3 regions of the Neorhizobium sp. LjRoot104 genome follow, and region 1 is predicted to be linked to each of the others. Evidence: predicted binding sites of a transcription regulator. Region 1 holds the regulator's gene; each other region holds the start of a gene.
The links. Region 1 encodes LexA, which represses DNA repair genes until DNA is damaged. Its sites were predicted from a motif close to TGTTCNNNNTGTGTTCNG; they were not measured.

Region 1 (4,198 bases):
TTCGCCGCTCGGCAATCCGACGGCTTGACCGGCTGAGGCGCGGCCTCCCGGGCATGCTGGAGGAGGAGGCGGTTTATGGCCATGGTTTCCTTTTTCTACCCGTTATCATCGGGGCAGGGGCTGCCTGCTGGTTCGCGCTGCCGCAGACCCCGGCTTTCTGGCCGTATTTTCTCCTCTTTTGCGTCTGCGCGATATTTGTGATCGCCTCACGCTACCGGTCCGGTGCCACGCACCTGTTGCCCCTTGCTTTCGTGCTCTTTCTCGGAGGCATGATGCTGGCGCAGTTCGAGACCTCGAGGCGGTCCACCGTCATTCTCGATACGCCGGTGACCACCGAGCTTGCCGGCGTGGTCGAGCGCAGGGAGATCGACGCCCAGGGCCGCTGGCGTTATATCGTCCGCATCGAGCGGACCTCCAATCCGGAGGTCAGGCGCCCACCGCAGCGTGTATCTCTGCTTTCAAGGTCCCGCCACGAGCCGGCCAAAACCGGCGAGACAATCGGCGGCCGCGCCCGCATTTCACCCCCGTCGGGACCCGCCCTGCCGGGCCTCAACGACTTTGCCTTCTCGTCCTATTTCGACGGCATCGGCGCGGTTGGATTTTTCTATGGAGCGCCGAAGACGCAGGCTGCCGCCCCTTCACCCCGGGGCTGGATTGCGGACGTCGAAACCCGACTTTTCGATCTGCGCAGCGCAATCGCAACCCGTATCCGCGAGACCGTGCCCGGAGATCCCGGCGCCTTTGCCGCGGCGATCGTCACGGACGAACGCCGGGCGATTTCCGAAGACACCACCGAGGCGCTGCGACTGTCGGGCCTCGCCCATATCGTCGCCATTTCCGGGTTGAACATGGCGCTCGCCGCCGGCATCTTTTTTGTCGGCGTACGCACCGTGCTTTCCGTCTTCACAGGCTTCGCCCAGGCCTATCCGGTCAAGAAGATCGCCGCACTCGGCGCCCTGACGATGGCGACGGCCTACTACCTGATCTCCGGTTTCGGCGTTTCGGCGGAGCGGGCCTATATCATGATGGCGATCATGCTGGTCGCGGTGCTCTTCGATCGGCCATCAATCAGCCTGCGCAATGTCGCGCTGTCGGCCCTGGTCATCATCGCCATGTCGCCCTCGGAAATCCTGGGCCCGAGTTTCCAGATGTCGTTTGCCGCCACCGCGGCCCTGGTCGCCGGCTACGCCCTCTGGAAACACAGGGCGGAAGGCCGCGATCCCGAACCTTTGCCGTTCCGTCACCCTGTGGTGACGCCCGTGCTGGCATCCTGGAATTTTGCGGCCGGCGTCTTCGTGACATCGCTGATCGGCGGCATCTCGACAGCAATGTTCTCGGTCGAGCATTTCCACCGTATCGCCGCCTACGGCCTAGCCGCGAACCTCGCCGCCATGCCGATCATCTCCTTCGTGGTCATGCCCGCCGGGCTGGCCGGCATGCTGCTGATGCCGTTCGGCCTCGATGCTCCCTTCATGAAGCTCATGGGCCTCGGCCTGGAATGGGTGATCGCCATCGCCAAGCACATCGCCGCCTGGGGCGGCGATGTCGGCACAGGGCGCCAGCATCCCTGGTTCCTGACCGTCTCGACCGCAGGTTTTCTGCTGCTGACGCTGTTAAGGACGAGACTGAGACTGATCGGCCTGCCGCTGATGGTGACCGCCCTGGTGCTTTCCTGGCATGAGCGGTCGATGCCCCTGCCGGATATACTGATCTCGGAAGACGGGACCACGGTCGCCCTTTTAGACGGGGAGAGGGTCGCCATCAATCGCGCCCGCCCGCCCGACTTCATCTACGACCAATGGAAGAGGGCTCTTTTGCTCGGCGATCCCGTCAAGCCTGAAATGTCGCCATCCAGGGACAAGCCGCCCGACGACAAACCGCTCGGCGACAAGCCTCCCGGCGAGAAAACAAACGAGCGGCGCGAACTGACCCCACCGGAACTCGAAACGGCAAGGTCGCAAATGAAACGAGCGCCTGCCGGCCGCTTCACCTGTCAACAGAAAGCCTGGTGCGCGGCACGCACGGGCAAGGGAATTGTTGTCGCTATCGAGGACGGCCGTTATGCCGGTGCCGCCTGCGACGCCGCCACTCTTGTCATAGCTCCGCGTGCCCGCTTCGACCAATGCCGGTCCGGCGCGCTGATGATCAATGGCGCCACGCTTCGCAAGGCGGGTGCCCTGGAGATTTCCCTCAACGAGGCGGCCGATATACGGCGCTGGAAGGTCCGTGCCGCCATGGAGGGCGAGGACCGCCCCTGGAGCCGGCACCGCCACTATGATTGGCGAAGCCAGGGGTTCGATAGGTCATTGCCGGAACCGCTCCGGCAGCTGATCAATGATACCGGCGGATGAGGCCGACGAGCTTGCCCTGGATCTTCACCCGGTCCGGCCCGAAAATCCGGGTTTCGTAGGCGGGGTTGGCGGCTTCGAGCGCGATCGAAGCGCCGCGGCGACGGAAGCGCTTCAGCGTCGCTTCCTCGTCGTCCACCAGCGCCACGACGATATCGCCCGGATTGGCCGTATTGCTGTTGCGGATGATCACGGTATCTCCGTCGAGAATGCCAGCCTCGATCATCGAATCGCCCTTGACTTCGAGAGCGTAATGTTCGCCGGAACCGAGCATTTCGGCCGGCACGGCGATGTCATGCGTATTGTTCTGGATCGCCGAGATCGGCACGCCGGCAGCGATGCGGCCCATGACCGGAACGGTGGTGGCGTTCGATACGTCGTCGTTGGCGGCCGGCTTCTGAGGTGCCGCGACGGGCTGCGGCTTGCCGAGGCTGCCCTCGATGACGCTCGGCGAGAAGCCGCGGCGGGGCTGGATGCTGGGCGAATAGGCTTCCGGCAGCTTGATGACTTCGAGCGCGCGGGCCCGGTTCGGTAGGCGGCGGATGAAGCCGCGTTCCTCGAGGGCCGTGATCAGCCGGTGGATGCCGGACTTGGACGCGAGGTCGAGAGCGTCCTTCATTTCGTCGAATGACGGCGGGACGCCGGATTCCTTCATGCGTTCGTGAATGAACAGAAGCAATTCCTGTTGTTTGCGCGTGAGCATCTTTTGGCACCCTCAGAGTCGGAAACAAATCCAGAACGGACACTATATGTTCCATATGTGTTCCGCAAGCCCCTAAAATTATGTGAAGTATGACGATTTTTCTTCATAGATGCGTGCCAGATATCTCGTGTCACACCACTTGCGCGGCGCGAGCCCGCTGCCAAAGTAGCTTTGCGATTCCAATTCCGGGGGCCCTCGCGTGAACGCAAGACCAATCGATCATCTCGTGCTGCCGGTGGCGGGACTTGCCGCTGCGCGTTCTCGGCTCACGAAGCTTGGTTTTACAGTTGCGCCCGACGCTTTTCATCCTTTCGGCACAGCCAATGCTTGCGTGTTCTTCTCGGATGGCAGCTATCTGGAGCCGCTGGCGCTTGCCAATCGCCGCCATGCAAGCGCTGCCGCCAAACGCGGTAACGTTTTTACCGCCCGCGATCTGGCCTTCCGCAAGGGGCGCGACAGGCAGGGGCTCTCCGCGCTCGTCATCGCCACGGGTGACGCGATGGCCGATCACGCGCGTTTCAAGATGCGTGGCATCTCGGCAGGCGACGTGCTTGAATTTTCCCGCGGCATGACCCTGGCCGACGGTTCCGAAACGCAGGCGAGCTTCCGGCTGGCTTTTGCGGGTGATGACCGCGCGCCGGATTTCCTGATGTTTTCGTGCCAGCGGATCAATCCCCTGCCGGCCGATCGCGACGAACTGGAGCGCCATTCCAACGCCGTCACGGGGCTGAGCGAGGTCATCCTGTCGGCATCGGCACCCTCCGATTTCGCCCCCCTGGCGGAGCAGGTGCTGCTGACCAAGGCCAAGCCGGAGGCGGCGTCGATCGAACTTGCCGCGGCCAATGCCCGCATCCGCATCCTGCAGGATCAGCAGCTCGAAGCGGAATTCGCCCTGCCGTCGATGCCGGGTGGCGAGGGGCTGCGCGGCCGGGTGATCATCTTCAAGACGACGGATCTTGCCGTGACAGAGATCACCCTTGCTGCTAATGACGTCGCATTCGTCCGCCGGGAGGGCCGTGTTCTCGTCTCGGCGGCGCCCGGCCAGGGTGTTTTGTTCGGCTTCGAGGAATAGGTTCATGGACGTTACCGCAAATTCCAGCGTCTCCGTAGGCGAAGGAGACGGCAAGGTGGTTTTCGCGCAGGACGC
Region 2 (4,198 bases), 1.4 Mb from region 1:
GGCGCACGGAGAGCCAGGCGATCGGCACGGCGGCTGCCGTCGTTGCAAGCCCGCCGATCAGGCAGATGACCAGCGTCTGCCACAGCGCCAGCCCGACCTCGTCGAGGCGCCAGACGTCGGCGCCGCCGGCGATCAGCCAGCGACCGAGGGTCAGCACCGGAATGCCGAGCGCAAACGCGGCCGTCACCGCAGGCAGGAGGAGAGCGACGTATTTCCACTTGCCGAGCCGAGCGATCTTCGGCCGGCGCGCGACGCCGGACCCGAGCCGCGCATACCGGCTGCGGCCACGCAGCGAGGCTTCGAGGCCGAGCAGCACGAAACAGCAGAGCACCAGCACCAGCGCCAGCATATAGGCGGCGACGCCGTTATAGGTCGATTGGAACTGGTCGATGATCGCGGTCGTGAACGTGTCGAAGCGGATCATCGCAAACAGCCCGTATTCGGCCAGCAGATGCAGGCCGATCAGCAGGGCGCCGCCGCAAAGTGCAAGCCTGAGCTGCGGCAGCACGACGCGCCGGAAGACCGCGAAGGGCGCCAGCCCCAGCGAGGCAGCCTGGTCTTCCAGCGCCGGATCGAGCAGCCGGAAGGCGGCCGAAAGGGGGAGATAGAGAAACGGGAAATAGGCGACGACCGAGATCGCCACCCCGGCTGCGAGGCCGTTGAAACCGGGCCATAGCCCGATCCATGCATAGGAATGCACGAAGGCGGGCACGGCAAGCGGCGTGACGCAGAGCCACGACCAGAACCGCGCCCCCGGCAGGTCGCTGCGCTCCGTCAGCCAGGCGAGCGCCACTCCGAGCACCGCGCAGATCGGGATGGTGAGGACGACGAGCAGGATGGTATTGGCCAGCAGTTCGCCGACACGCGAACGGAAGATCAGCTGCGAAGCCATGTCCCAGCCGGTCACGACCGCTGCCCATAACACGAAGCCGAGCGGCAAAAGCGCCAGCAAAGCCACCACGACGGCGATCGTCAACGTCCAGGACGATGCCGCCGGCAGGCGGGGTCGCGGCGCGATCGTGATCCTGGTCTCTGTGGTGGAAGTCATTGCCGGTCCGAAAATACGAGACATCGCAGGTACGCCCTGCGATGTCTCCTTGCAACTGTTATCGGCCGCTTTTCAGAGCAGGCCGGCGGCGGTCATCATGTCGGTGACCTTGGCGTTGTTGAGTGTCGAGGGTTCGACCTTCGGGGCCGCCAAGTCGGCGATCGGGGTCAGCATCTTGTTCGAGGCCTCGCCCTTGCCGACGGCGTATTCAAAGGAGTTGCCGTCGCGCAGGATCTTCTGCCCGCCCTTGCCGGTGACCCACTTCAGGAAGGCCTGCGCCTGTTCCTTGTGCTTCGACGAGGCGAGGATGCCGCCGCCCGAGATCGACACGAAGGCACCCGGATCCTGGTTCTTGAAATAATGCATGCCGATGTTCTTGGTGTTCTCGCCGGTCTTCGCCACGTCGCCGAAATAGTAGTAGTGGTAGATCAGCGCGCCTTCGAACTGGCCGGCATTGACCGCCTTCATGGCCGTCGAATTGCCGCGGATCGGGGTTGCATTTTCCTTCATGCCCTTCAGCCAGGCGGCGGTCGCTTCTTCGCCCTTGAGCTGCAGCAGCGCACCGACGATCGCCTGGAAATCGGCGCCCGACGGAGATGCCGTCCAGCGGCCCTTCCATTCCGGCTTGGCAAGGTCGAGCATCGACTTCGGCAGCTTGTCTTCGGTCAGCTTGGTCTTGTCATAGGTAAAAACGGTCGAGCGGGCGGCGATGCCGACCCAGTTGCCGTTGGCCGGATGGAAACCCGGCAGAACCTGGTCGAGCGTCGCCTTGTCGATCGGCGCAAACAGGCCCTTGCCGTCTACCAGCACCATGGCCGGCGAATTTTCGGTGAGGAACACGTCGGCCGGCGAGTTTGCGCCCTCCTGGACGATCTGGTTGGCGATTTCGAGATCGCTGCCCTGGCGGATGGTGACGGCGATGCCGGTCTCTTCCGTGAAGGCCTTCGCCCATTCCTTGGTCAGCCCTTCGTGCTGGGCATTGTAGATGGTGAGGCTGTCGGCCACCTGCGCCGAAGCCGGCGAGGAAAGGGAAAGAACGGAAAAGGCCAGGGCAACGCCCGCGGCCAAGCTGAATGAAGTTTTCAAGATCGCCTCCAAAATTTGACCCGGTTCTCTTAGACAAACAGGATTTACTTGGTCAAGTTAAGGCCTGTTCCCAAGTCCGTGATGCCGATGGAAAAACGCCGGGCCGGTGGAGGCAGGCGCAGGCGCACGAATCAGCTATGGCTAATTCGAACACATCGGGAACGGGCATGGCTGTTGCTTATCTGGAAAAGCTGAATGATGCACAACGGCGTGCGGTCGAGCACGGCTCGGACGTGCCCGAGGGCGGTCCGGCCGGGCCTTTGCTGGTCATCGCCGGCGCCGGTTCCGGCAAGACCAACACGCTCGCCCATCGCGTCGCGCACCTGATCGTCTCGGGCGCCGATCCGCGCCGTATCCTGCTGATGACCTTTTCCCGCCGCGCGGCTTCGGAAATGGCACGCCGCGTCGAGCGCATCTGCGCGCAGGTCATCGGAGCCAATGCCGGCATCATGACCGATGCGCTCGCCTGGGCCGGCACATTCCACGGCATCGGCGCGCGGCTCCTGCGCCTTTACGCCGACCAGATCGGCCTCGACCACGACTTCACCATCCACGACCGGGAAGATTCCGCCGACCTGATGAACCTGGTGCGCCACGAACTCGGCTTCTCGAAGACCGAGAACCGCTTCCCGACCAAGGGCACCTGCCTGCAGATCTATTCCCGCGCCGTGAATTCCGAAACGCCGCTTGACGAGGTGCTGAAACAGCATTTTCCGTGGTGCTCCGCCTGGGAGCCGCAGCTGCGCGAACTGTTCGCCTCCTATGTCGAGGCCAAGCAGGCCCAGAACGTGCTGGATTACGACGACCTCCTGCTCTACTGGGCGCAGATGATGAGCGAACCGGCGATTGCCGGGGATGTCGGCGGCCGTTTCGATCACGTGCTGGTCGACGAATACCAGGATACCAACCGCCTGCAATCGTCGATCCTGATGGCGATGAAGCCCGGCGGCATTGGGCTGACCGTCGTCGGCGACGACGCCCAGTCGATCTATTCCTTCCGGGCCGCGACGATCCGCAACATCCTCGATTTCCCGAACACCTTCGATCCGCCGGCGAACATCGTCACGCTCGACCGCAACTACCGCTCGACCAGCACGATCCTCGCGGCCGCCAACGGCGTCATCGATCTCGCCCGCGAGCGTTTTACCAAGAACCTCTGGACCGAGCGCCAGTCGGAGGAACGCCCCCGCCTCGTCGCCGTCAAGGACGAGACCGAGCAGGCCAACTACATCGTCGAAAAGATCCTCGAAAACCGCGAAACCGGCATGACGCTGAAACAACAAGCCGTGCTGTTCCGCTCCTCGCATCATTCCGGCCCGCTCGAAGTCGAGCTCACCCGCCGCAACATCCCCTTCGTGAAATTCGGCGGCCTGAAGTTTCTGGACAGCGCCCATGTCAAGGACATGCTGGCCGCGCTGCGTTTCGCCCAGAACCCGCGCGACCGCGTCGCCGGTTTCCGGCTGATGCAGCTCATCCCCGGCATCGGCCCGCAGACGGCCGGCAAGATCCTCGACGCGATCGCCGCCGATCCGGAACCGCTCGCAGCGCTGCAGGAAATCCCTGCCCCGCCGCGCTCCGGTGCCGACTGGCCCGCCTTCGTCGAGATGCTCGCCGCCGTCCGCAAGGGCGAAGGCTGGCCCTCCGAAATCGGCCTTGCCCGCCAATGGTACGAGCCGCATCTTACCCGCATCCACGAGGATGCCGAAACCCGCAAGGCCGACCTGCTGCAACTCGAACAGATCGCCTCCGGCTATACGTCCCGCGAGCGGTTTCTCACCGAACTGACCCTCGACCCGCCGGATGCGACCAGCGCCGAATCCGGCACGCCGCTGCTCGACGAAGACTACCTCATCCTCTCGACAATCCATTCGTCGAAGGGCCAGGAATGGCGCTCGGTCTTCCTCTTGAACTGCGTCGACGGCTGCATCCCGTCGGACCTCGGCGTCGGCTCGACCGCGGAGATCGAAGAGGAACGCCGCCTCCTCTATGTCGCTATGACGAGGGCGAAGGACCACCTGCACCTGATGACGCCGCAGCGTTTCTTCGTCCACGGACAGGCCTCGC
Region 3 (4,198 bases), 480 kb from region 1:
GACATTTTCGAAATCCTGCGGCGTGGTGAGGTTGGCGGTGGCGCGAACGACGATATCCTGGGTCGTGCTCTTCAGCGAGCCGGCCGGGACGTCGAGCGCGGCGCTCGACAGCGCCTTGGAGACGTCGGCGACGGTGAGCCCTCGGCCGGCCAATGCAGCCTGGTTGACATCGACGCGAAAAACCTTGTCCTGGTCGCCATAAAGATCGACGTCCGCCACACCTTCGACGGCGGCGAGCCGATCGACGACCTCATTGTTGACGAGCTGGGTGAGGTCTTCCATCGACAGTTTCGACGAGGTGACCGCAAGGCGCATGATCGCGTCGGAATCGGCGTCCGCCTTGACGATGCGCGGCTCGTCCGCATCGTCCGGCAACTGGTTGACGACACGGCCGACCGCATCGCGCACGTCGTTTGCCGCTTCCGACAGATCGACGCTGTCGGAAAATTCCATCGTCACGCGGCTGGAGCCGAACTGCGACTGCGAGGACAGCGCCTTGAGGCCGGAGACGCGGGCGACCGCGCCTTCGATGACCTGGGTAACTTCCTGGTCCATCGTCTGTGGCGAGGCGCCGTCGTAATTGGTGCGCACCGTGATGACCGGCTGGTCGACGTCGGGAAGTTCGCGCACTTCGACGCCGGCGAGCGCCGCAAGACCCGCGACGACCATCAGCGTGTTCAGAACTGCGGCAAGGATCGGTCGGCGGACGAAAAGGGCGGTAAAGCTCTGCGCGGATTTCTCCGCCTCTGCCTTGCCGTCGTCCTCATGGCCAACGCCTGGGAGTTCCGTCTTCATTGGCGCGCCACCTCAGCCGTTTCCGGCGCCCCGAAAATCCGGACCGCCGCCCCTTCCCTCACACGCTGCAAACCTTCGGTCACGATCCTGTCGCCTTCCTTGAGCTCGGCGCCCACGAGGACTGCATCGGGATTGCGCTGAACGACGCGCACCCGGGTCTTTACGGATTTATTGTCCGTGACCTGCCAGACATACGAACCTTCGCCATCCCACTGGATGGCCAGCGGATCGACCGCCGGATATCTTTCGCCGGCAAAGCGCATGCCGACGTTGAAGGCCATGCCGGCGCGCAGCACGTCCCCCGCATTTTCCACCCGGGCACGGATCCGCATCGTGCGGCTGGCGGGATCGATGCGGTTGTCGATTGCTTCTACCTTGCCGGAAAACACCTGGCCCGGACGGGCGATCGAGCTCGCCTCGACAGCCTGGCCCGGTTCGATGGCGACGGCAAAACGTTCCGGCGCCCAGAAATCGACGAGGATCGCCGAGCGGTCGTCGATCGTCACGACATTGGTCTGGGTAGTGACGTTGTCGCCGATATTGACCGCGACGATGCCGGCAATACCGTCGATCGGTGCGACGATATCGCGGCGCCGGAGATTGAGTTCGGCGGTGGAGAGCGCAAGCTTCGCGGCCTGTTCGGCGATCTGCGCATCGAAAACATCGAGACGCGAGAATGACTGAAGGTTCTTGTAGGAAGCGGATTTTTCCTGGGCGCTGGTCAGCGCCACCCGCGCCTTGTCGCGCTCGATCGTCTGCTCCTCGTCGTCAAGGCGGGCGAGAACCTGGCCCTTGGTGACCTTCTGACCCGACGTCACCATGATCTCGTTGATGGTACCGGACGCCTGCGGCATGACGACGACCGACTGGATCGCCTCGCCGCTGCCGATCGCCGAGAGGCGGTCGTTGACGGTGCCGGTCGCGACCGGCTGGGCGACGACGAGCGTGGCGCGATTGCCGCCACCCTGTCCGCCGCCTTGGCCGCCTGCCCCGCGCTGCCCATTCTGCGCGGCTCCTTGTGCTCCGCCCTCGCCCTGCGAACGCGCCGCGGCATTGCCGCCGGCACCACCCGCCGCAGCAGGTGCGGGCTGGGCCGCTGATTTCGGAATGACGGCGGCGATCACTTCGCCGGGAACACCCATCTTTATAAGGGTTCCGCCGGCGCTCGGCACCAGGTAGACCCACAGGCCGAGCGCTCCGGCCAGAACTACGAGACAGAGCAGAAGCTGTTTCCAAATCCGCATTCAATTCTCCGATGGCGGCAACAAGAGGCCATATTGCCCGGGATTATCCTTTTTTGCGGCTGCTCACGCAATGGGTGTTCGGCAACCTTACAAAAATGTAACCTCACGAAATTTCACGCATATGTTAGCTCGGAAGCATACATATACTCCTAAAATCGCCGCTTTCGCAGTGGGCAACCGGCGGCCTCTTCACAATTTGGCCTTGCCTTGTGTGAACAGTCGGAATGAAAGCAGAACATTTTCTGGTCTTTCAGGTCCGAATCACTACATTGGCCGCATGACGAACAGTTTCGACGACATTCCGTTCTTCGACGAAGAACCGCAGCACCCCCAGGCGCCGCGTAAAGCCCCGCCGCAAGCTGCCGGCAATGGCGGCCTCGGCATCGCCGCGCGCGCCATGGCGGCCCGCGACCAGCACCGGGCGCCCGACTACCTCGCAGGCCTCAACCCGGAACAGCGCGACGCGGTCGAGACCCTCGACGGCCCGGTTCTCGTGCTCGCGGGCGCCGGCACCGGCAAGACGCGGGTGCTGACCACCCGCATCGCCCACATCCTCGCGACCGGCCGGGCCTTCCCTTCGCAGATCCTTGCCGTCACCTTCACCAACAAGGCGGCACGCGAGATGAAGGAACGCGTCGGCGTTCTGGTCGGCGGCGCTGTCGAGGGCATGCCCTGGATGGGTACCTTCCACTCGATCGGCGTGAAACTGCTGCGTCGCCATGCGGAACTCGCGAGCCTTCGCTCCGACTTCACCATTCTCGATACCGACGACGTGGTGCGGCTGATCAAGCAGATCATCCAGGCCGAGGGCCTCGACGACAAGCGCTGGCCGGCAAAACAGTTTGCCGGCATGATCGATACCTGGAAGAACAAGGGCCTGCTGCCGGCCGACATCCCGGAAGGCGATGCCCGCGCCTTTGCCAACGGCAAGGGCCGCGAACTCTACGCCGCCTACCAAAACCGTCTGCGCACGCTGAACGCCTGCGATTTCGGCGATCTTCTGCTGCACCCGATCGCGATCTTCCGCAAGAACCCGGATCTGCTCAAGGAATATCACGGCAAATTCCGCTATATCCTGGTCGACGAGTACCAGGATACCAATACGGCACAATATATGTGGCTGCGGCTGCTCGCCCAGCGGCCGAAGGACGTCCCGCAGAACGTCTGCTGCGTCGGCGACGACGACCAGTCGATCTATGGCTGGCGCGGCGCCGAAGTCGACAATATCCTGCGCTTCGAGAAGGATTTTCCGGGCGCGAAAGTGATCAAGCTGGAGCGCAACTACCGTTCCACCGAACACATCCTGGGCGCCGCCGGCCACCTGATCGCCCATAACGAGGGCCGGCTCGGCAAGACGCTGTTCACCGACCGCTCCGACCCCGACGACGAAAAAGTGGTGGTGCATGCCGCCTGGGATTCGGAAGAGGAAGCGCGCGCTGTCGGCGAGGAGATCGAGAACCTACAGCGCGGCAAGCACAAGCTCAACGACATGGCGATCCTGGTGCGCGCCTCGTTCCAGATGCGCGAGTTCGAAGACCGGTTCGTGACATTGGGCCTCAACTACCGCGTCATCGGCGGCCCACGCTTCTACGAGCGGCTCGAGATCCGCGATGCCATGGCCTATTTCCGCATGGTCTGCCAGCCTTCCGACGATCTCGCCTTCGAGCGGATCGTCAACACCCCGAAACGGGGCCTTGGCGACACGACCGTGCGCTACCTGCACGACTATGCCCGCGCCCGCGACATCCCCATGCTGCAGGCGGCAGCCGATCTCATCGAGACCGACGAGTTGAAGCCGAAGGCGCGCAAGGCGCTGTTCGACGTGGTCACCGATTTCCGCCGCTGGCAGGGCCTGCTCGAAAACACCCTGCACACCACGCTTGCCGAGCAGATCCTCGACGAAAGCGGCTATACCGCCATGTGGCAGAACGACAAGACGGCCGAAGCGCCGGGCCGGCTGGAAAACCTCAAGGAACTCGTCCGCTCGATGGAAGCCTTCGAGAGCATGCGTGGCTTCCTTGAACACGTGTCGCTGGTCATGGATGCCGAGACCAACGAAAACCTCGATGCCGTCTCGATCATGACGCTGCATTCGGCCAAGGGCCTGGAATTCGACACCGTTTTCCTGCCCGGCTGGGAGGAAGGCCTGTTCCCGCACC

Region 2: ACSQ8R_RS14500 (ATP-dependent helicase) is a predicted target of LexA. The motif match lies at 2,281-2,298, and genes of this name have one in related genera.
Region 3: ACSQ8R_RS09690 (ATP-dependent helicase) is a predicted target of LexA. The motif match lies at 2,260-2,277, and genes of this name have one in related genera.

What each region holds. Positions count from the first base shown of each region.
Region 1 is NZ_CAXURS020000001.1:1,425,812-1,430,009, forward strand. Features, by position in the region: gene ACSQ8R_RS07325 (ComEC/Rec2 family competence protein) at 1-2,351, shown strand, start outside; gene lexA (transcriptional repressor LexA) at 2,332-3,051, opposite strand; gene ACSQ8R_RS07335 (VOC family protein) at 3,251-4,123, shown strand; gene kdsA (3-deoxy-8-phosphooctulonate synthase) at 4,128-4,198, shown strand, end outside.
Region 2 is NZ_CAXURS020000001.1:2,839,559-2,843,756, forward strand. Features, by position in the region: gene ACSQ8R_RS14490 (ABC transporter permease) at 1-1,048, opposite strand, end outside; gene ACSQ8R_RS14495 (iron ABC transporter substrate-binding protein) at 1,121-2,134, opposite strand; gene ACSQ8R_RS14500 (ATP-dependent helicase) at 2,302-4,198, shown strand, end outside.
Region 3 is NZ_CAXURS020000001.1:1,905,489-1,909,686, forward strand. Features, by position in the region: gene ACSQ8R_RS09680 (efflux RND transporter permease subunit) at 1-795, opposite strand, end outside; gene ACSQ8R_RS09685 (efflux RND transporter periplasmic adaptor subunit) at 792-2,039, opposite strand; gene ACSQ8R_RS09690 (ATP-dependent helicase) at 2,317-4,198, shown strand, end outside.